DNA from 2 places in the Rhizorhabdus argentea genome. Region 2 is predicted to be linked to the other one. Evidence: riboswitches for the same ligand, from Rfam matches in the RefSeq annotation. Region 2 holds a riboswitch; the other holds the start of a gene.
What was found. A riboswitch is a leader RNA that binds a small molecule or an ion and turns the genes downstream of it on or off. The one in region 2 is predicted to bind cobalamin.
Positions count from the first base shown of each region.

Region 1: it holds a riboswitch for cobalamin, as region 2 does, so the genes downstream of both, cobW (cobalamin biosynthesis protein CobW) here and cobG (precorrin-3B synthase) in region 2, are expected to answer to the same signal.

Region 1 covers NZ_JBANFK010000003.1:147,557-150,966, forward strand. Annotated here, with positions in the region: gene AAC645_RS03610 (TonB-dependent receptor) at 1-1,513, shown strand, start outside; cobalamin riboswitch at 1,595-1,820, shown strand; gene cobW (cobalamin biosynthesis protein CobW) at 2,054-3,100, shown strand; gene cobN (cobaltochelatase subunit CobN) at 3,100-3,410, shown strand, end outside.
Region 2 covers NZ_JBANFK010000005.1:27,277-30,686, forward strand. Annotated here, with positions in the region: gene AAC645_RS06090 (precorrin-8X methylmutase) at 1-311, opposite strand, end outside; gene cobG (precorrin-3B synthase) at 311-1,447, opposite strand; cobalamin riboswitch at 1,718-1,942, opposite strand; gene AAC645_RS06100 (GntR family transcriptional regulator) at 2,027-2,704, opposite strand; gene AAC645_RS06105 (hypothetical protein) at 2,975-3,410, shown strand, end outside.

The DNA of each region.
Region 1 (3,410 bases), on a different contig from region 2:
CGCTACGCCATGGATCTCGGTCGAGGGAGGTTCGTACGGCTATGGCCGCATCGCGGCCGGCGGCACGATAGGCGGCGCAGGTTCAGGCAAGCTGACGCTGGTCGCGCAGGCCAAGATCTATAACGGTCCCTGGGAATCACCCGAACATCTGCGGCATGGCTCGGGTTTCGCCAAATATACGGCGCCCGCCGGTGCGGGACAGGTCGAAGCGTCGTTTCATGCCTATCATGCAACGTGGCACCCGACCGAGCAGATACCCGAGCGGATCATCGGTTCCGCCATCTGCAGAGATGTCTTCTGCTCGCCCGACTCCACCGCGCGCGGCGAGACCAGTCGGCTCGTCGCCAACGTCGCGGTTCGCCAGCCCGACTGGCACGCGAACCTCTATGGCCAGTTCTACGACTGGTCGATGTATTCCAATCCTACCTACACCGACCCCGACGGGACCAGCGCCCAAATCCGCCAATTCGACAGGCGCTGGATCGTTGGTGCGCGGGGCGAGAAGCGCTGGACCGTGACGCCGGCTCTCACCTTGTCTCTCGGCACGGAAGAGCGATACGATCACATCGGCAACGTTGGCGTCTATCGGACGAGCGCACGATTATTCCTCGCGTCGCTTGGTCGCCATCATGTCGAGGAAGCCTCGGCAGCGCTATACGGCGAGGCGAGTTGGATGCCCTTCACTGGCCTTCGTCTGATCGGCGGCGTGCGCGGCGACTATTACCACTATGTCGTGCGTGCGAAGGACCAGGCGGCGGGCATCGCCGGAGAGGGCAATGGCAATGATGCAATCTTCTCACCGAGGGTGTCGATAGCCTACTCCCCGACCCGTCGGCTCGAGCTCTATGGCAACTGGGGCCGCGGCTTTCATTCCAACGATGTGCGGGGCGCGGTCAACGCCGAGGCGCCGGTGCCCGTGCTCGTGCGGGGTGAAGGCCGTGAAGTCGGCGCTAGATGGCAATTGCCCGGTTTTGCGCTGACCGCGACCTATTGGTGGTTGAACGTCGACAGCGAACTGCGCTTCATCGGCGACTCCAACGCGGTCGAGCCTACGGGCGCAAGCAAGCGCCGCGGCTATGAGTTGGTGGCATTCTGGCGGCCGAAGACCTGGTTGGCGATCGACGGCAACTATACCGCGAGCCGGTCGCGATACGGCAATGGAGACCGCATCCCGAACGCCTTCGAAAACGCCGCATCGGCCGGCGTCGCTTTGGTGTTCGATCCGTGGGAGGCTAGCATCCGTGTCCGCCACCTCGGCCCCTATCCGCTGATCGAAGACAACAGCGTCAGGGACTCGGGCAGCACGGTTGTCAACCTGCGCGCAGCCCGCAAGCTGGGGCATTTCGAGATTTATGGCGAGGTGCTCAACGTCCTCAACAGCCGCGACAAGGACATCGCCTATTATTACGAATCCTATATCCCCTCGTTCGATACAGCGGGACCAGCCGTGGGGCGGCTGAGCCGCGTGGTAGAGCCACGCACTTTGCGCCTCGGCGGCCGGATGAACTTCTAGGAAGCGCCGCTCCGAGCCACAAAGAGCAGTTGGTATGACCCGCAAATGTGGTTATGAGCGGCGTCAGGCAGGAGGTAACTCCTGCCATTAGATCGCGCCGGTGCCTCGCAAGAGGCTTAAAACGGGAATGCGGTGCGGGAGGTTCCTCCCAAATCCGCGGCTGTCCCTGCAACTGTAAGCGGCGAGCGAGATGTGCATGTGCTCCTCCATCCGGAAGGGCACGGTCACTGGATCGATCCGATCCGGGAAGGCGCACATCGAGCTGCGACCCGCGAGCCAGGAGACCTGCCGGCGTCTGGTCGCTCTTGCTTTGGTCCAGGGATTGGCCGGGGCACGGTTCTTCCGTCTGAGCGACGAACGATGCGGCGGGTGCCGCGCGGTTGTGTGACGATGGGTGCCTTTGGCGCCCGCCCGTCGTCGCGTGCCGGCCGTTCGTGCTCGCGAGCGGTAAGCCCCGTCACCGATGTCGCTCAGGTGCCGGGGAATCCCGATGAAGGCCAATATTGTCCGCTTGCCCGCCGCTCGATGGGAGCGCCGCGCATGAGCAAGATACCGACGACGGTGATCACCGGCTTTCTCGGCGCCGGGAAGACCACGCTGATCCGCCATCTTCTGCAGAATGCGAGGGGCCGGCGACTCGCGCTGATCGTCAACGAGTTCGGCGACGTCGGCGTCGATGGCGAGTTGCTCAAGGGCTGCAACGACCAGGCGTGCCCCGACGACGACATCGTCGAGCTCGCCAATGGCTGCATCTGCTGCACCGTCGCCGACGATTTCCTGCCGACGATGCAGAAGCTGCTCGACCGCCCCAATCCGCCCGAGCATATCATCATCGAGACCTCGGGCCTGGCGCTGCCCAAGCCGTTGCTCAAGGCGTTTCAATGGCCCGAGATCCGGACCCGCTCGACAGTCGACGGGGTGATCGCGCTGATCGATGCCGATGCGGTGTCGGCGGGGCGCTTTGCTGCCGATGAAGCGGCGCTGGCGCTCGCCCGAGCGGCCGATCCGACCCTCGATCATGACAGCCCGCTCGAGGAATTGTTCGAGGATCAGCTCGCTTGCGCGGATCTCGTCATTCTCAACAAGGCCGATCTGGTCGATGCGGCGACGCTTGCGAAGATCGAGGCCGATATTGCCGGGGATACCCGCAGCGGCGTGAAGATCGTGCGTGCCGATCATGGCGCGGTCGATGCAACTGTGCTGCTCGGCCTGTTCGCGGGAGCCGAAGACGACCTGCAGGCGCGGCCATCGCATCATGATGCCGAACCCGATCATGACCATGACGACTTCGACAGCTTCGTGGTCAAGGGCGGTGAGGTAGACGATGTCGCGCCCTTGCTGGCGGCGATGTCGGAGCAGATTGCGGCACACGACATCCTGCGCATCAAGGGCATGATCGCAATTCGCGACAAGCCGGCGCGGCTAGTGATCCAGGCGGTGGGCCCCCGTATCCAGCATTATTTCGATCGTGCCTGGACCGCCCAGGAAGCGCGCCAGTCGCAACTCGTCGTGATCGGACAAAAAGGCCTTCGTCAGCCGGCGATCGAGGCGGCGTTGTTGGCGGTGCTGGGCGGAGTCGCCGCCTGATGCATCTTCTGGCTGCCACGCCGGGAACGGTCTCCAATGGCGACGAGGCGATCGACCTCGCCCAGTCGCCGGGCGAGATTGTCTTCCTGACCGTGGCCGACAGCGAACTCGCCTGCTTCGCGCAGGCGGCCGGGATGCTGGGGGAGGGCGCGCCGACGATCCGCCTGGCCAATCTGCTCCAGCTCAAGCATCCCTATTCGGTCGATCTCTATGTGGAGAAGGTGATTGCGCAGGCGAGGTTCGTCTGCGTCATGCTGCTCGGGGGAAAGGCCTATTGGCCCTATGGCGTCGACGAGATCGCTCGGGTGGC
Region 2 (3,410 bases):
ACCTGATGATCGTGGAGCGTGCAGATTACCGGATTGGACGCGGGCAATCGCCCACGGGTAACCCCCTCGCTCACCATCCGCGCATCGCACAGGATCGGTGCGCCATTTGCCAGCGCCGCACGTGCCGTGCTGGCAAACCCGATCGAGAAGCGGATATGCGGAGCCAGCTCGACCATGCCGGAAGCATGGATCATGCGCACCGCCAGCGGCTCTTCATCGACCGTGAAGCGGGCAAGATCGGCCTCTGCGCGGATCGTGGCGAAGGATTGGCGATAGATCGCCGCCCCATCGGTTTCATAGACATGCGGCATCAAACGGCTCCAAAATGAGCAAGAACCTCGAGCCGGCTGAGAGCCGGCCAGACAGCCGGCGAGCCAGCCGGCGCGTCGAGGGAAATATCGTAGAGGCCATCTCGACCGGTCAGAGTGACGTCGGCGCTACGCGGGCAGGCGCATCCTTTGGCGCAACCTGACACATGGAGTCGCCCGGCAACCAGCGGTGCAAGGCGGCGCGCTACGTCACGCGTTTCCACCGATGCTTGTGGGCAATGCGGGAAGCCGGGGCAGGCGTCGGCGCGCAGCAACGGATCGGCAGGATCGGTCACCAACCCGCGCGGGGAGGCAAAGGACGGATCGCCTTCCACCAAGACGATCCGCCAGGGCGTGAACCGCAGGGCCTGTGTCCCGCTATCCTGGGCGACCAGTTCGGCAAGAACCGATGCTTCTAGCCGGCCAAAGGGCAAACCGAAGGCCATGCCGAGACGACACGGCCCCGGCTGAACGCGTGCGACCGACGTCATCGACGGCACGTTTCCTGTCGCCCAGTTCGGCAGCTCGGCGGTGTGGCGGGCCATGCGCCCAGCTTCTCCACCGCCGCTTTCGAGGAACCACCAGGCTAGGGCGACCAGTGCATTCGCTTCCCCCCCATGGGGCACGGCAACGCCGGTGGACCGTCCATCGGCGCGCAGGATCAGCTTGCCATCGGCGCCGCGCTCGATGCGAAAATCCCCCCCATCGGAGCCTAGCGCGCATCCCACCCCGGCATCGACAACGAAACCCACCTTACCCGGCAACTCGGGTAGCTCGCCTAGTCGGGCCGCGAGGTCGCTCGCAACCCGATCGGTGTCATCGCCTTCCTGCCAGTCCGGCGCGACCAGGATATTGCGCCTTCTTTCCAGGTCGGCGTCAGCATCAACCAGATCTAGTGCCACAAGCTGTTGAACGAGTTGCGGCCAGTTGCCCTCGCCCACACCGCGAATCTGGAGGTTGGCCCGCGATGTCACGTCGATCAGGCCGTTGCCGTGCCGGTTCGCCGCAGCACAAAGTTCTCGAACCTGCGCAGCCGTCATGCGTCCGAGCCGGGGCTTTACACGCACCAGCAGTCCGTCGCCCGACATCATCGGCCGCCATGCATCGGGACACCAGCCCTTTGCCGTGAACCCGCTCATTACCCGCTCTCAGTTGGGTCGGGCGTCGCTAACGGTTCCGCATCCCTGCGGAAACCATGGTGCAGCATTCCGCGACAGACAGGTCATGGCAATTCTCCCCGCGCGCCAAGGCGACAATCGGATGGGGCTTGCCAGTTGATTACCGGCCGGCGCGCAGCCACGGGCTGACGCCGGAGCGCCCGTGGCCACACGACCGTGCAGCCCCAGCCGCACAGCTTCGTCGCCCAGACGGAGAATTACCGTGCCAAGACCATCCCCTGGGTCATGGCAAGAGCGACCAGTGCACCGGCAGGTCTCCTGGCTCGCGGGTCACGGCTTGATACGCACCTTCCCGGAGCGCCTTTAGGCGACTTCCAGTGGTCGCTCCCGCAAAGAGAGCCTGCGCATCGCGCTATCCGCTTACAGTTGCAGGGACAGCTGCGGATTTGGGAGCAAGCTCCCGCACCGCATTCCCATTAAAGCCCCTCGCGGGGCACCGGTGCGATCATCGATTCCCCGGACTGCTCCGGAAAATCACCGCTTCCTTAGCCCGGTTGTTGGCGAATGCCAATCCGGATGGGGCATTGCTTTCGATGTTCGTCAAGCTTCGGCAACGCTCAGGCCAGCGGCCTGACCGGTGCACAATTCTTCGAAGCTCTGCTCGACCAGCGTGACGTGGTACAGCATCGCGCTGTGAGCCGCCGCGGCATCGCCGCGGACTATGGCCGAAACAACAGCATCATGCTCCTCCAGCGAGCGCGGTAGCCGGCCCTCGACGTGGAACTGCGCGCGCCGGAAAGGGGCGAGCCGCCGCCGGATCGAAGCCGCCGTTTCGGCCAGGACGGCATTATGGGCGCCCTTGTAGATCATTGTGTGGAGCGCATGGTTGGCATCCGCGAAGGCGGCCGGGTCGTTGTGCGCCGCAATCTCCTTCATCTGGTCGTGCAGCGCTTGTAGCCTGCGGCGCTCGGTTGGTCCCATCGACAATGCGGAGAGCCGGGCGCAGGTCGCCTCGAGTTCGCCCATCGCGACGAACAGATCCTCGAGCTGGGCGGGGGTCACGCTGGCCACAACCGCACTTCGCCGCGGCCGCATCTCGATCAGCCCGGTAGTGGCTAATTGACGTAGTGCCTCCCGCACCGGCGTACGCGAGACTGAATAGCGTTGAGCGAGATGTTGTTCGTCCAACCGGGAACCGGGCGCGAATTCGCCGGAAAGGATGGCCTCCGCCAAATCGTCGGCGAGCTTATCCACCGTCGTCCCGCTCGACACGTTCATCCTTCCGTTCGCGTTGGGCAACCTTCGCGCCCGCCAGGATGGGGCGCCTGAAATCTTGCATACAAATATGAGGTCCAAGCGACAATCCCGTTGCCGACTCAAATATTGTATGCAAGTCTGACATTGCGCATACAAATTTCGTCTTAAAGATCGAGTATGCGCGTGTTCGCAGAGGGGGTGTCTGGGCGCTAACCAATCAGGGAGCGACCCAAGATGCGAACGATATACAAAGGGGTAACCGCCGCGCTGCTAGTCACTTGCTGCAGCAGCGTGGCATCGGCCGAGGCGTGGGAGCTTCACGGCTTCGGCGATGTTTCCGTCAAGAAAGACTATGTCACGCCGCGCGGCCTCGTCGTCACCACGGACGGTGCCATGGTTCACCTGGTCAACGGGCTTTCGGTGAACAGCCCGAGCGGGGTATCGATCTATGCGGGCACCTTTCTTGCGCTCAACCCGGGCCATGCCACGGGTGGCGAGCCTCTCAACGAATTCGACTGGTGGGTTGGTGCCAGCGTCCCAGTCGCCGAGGGGCTAACTGCCAGCATCGAGTATGGGCATTGGATTTTCCCCGACACCATCCCCTACGATGAACGCAACATCCAGTTCACGCTAAAATATGCTGACAAGCCGAAGAACGGCTTCTCAATCAATCCGCACGCCAACATATTCTGGTCGGTGAACAGCAAGTCGTCGACCGTCGTACTCG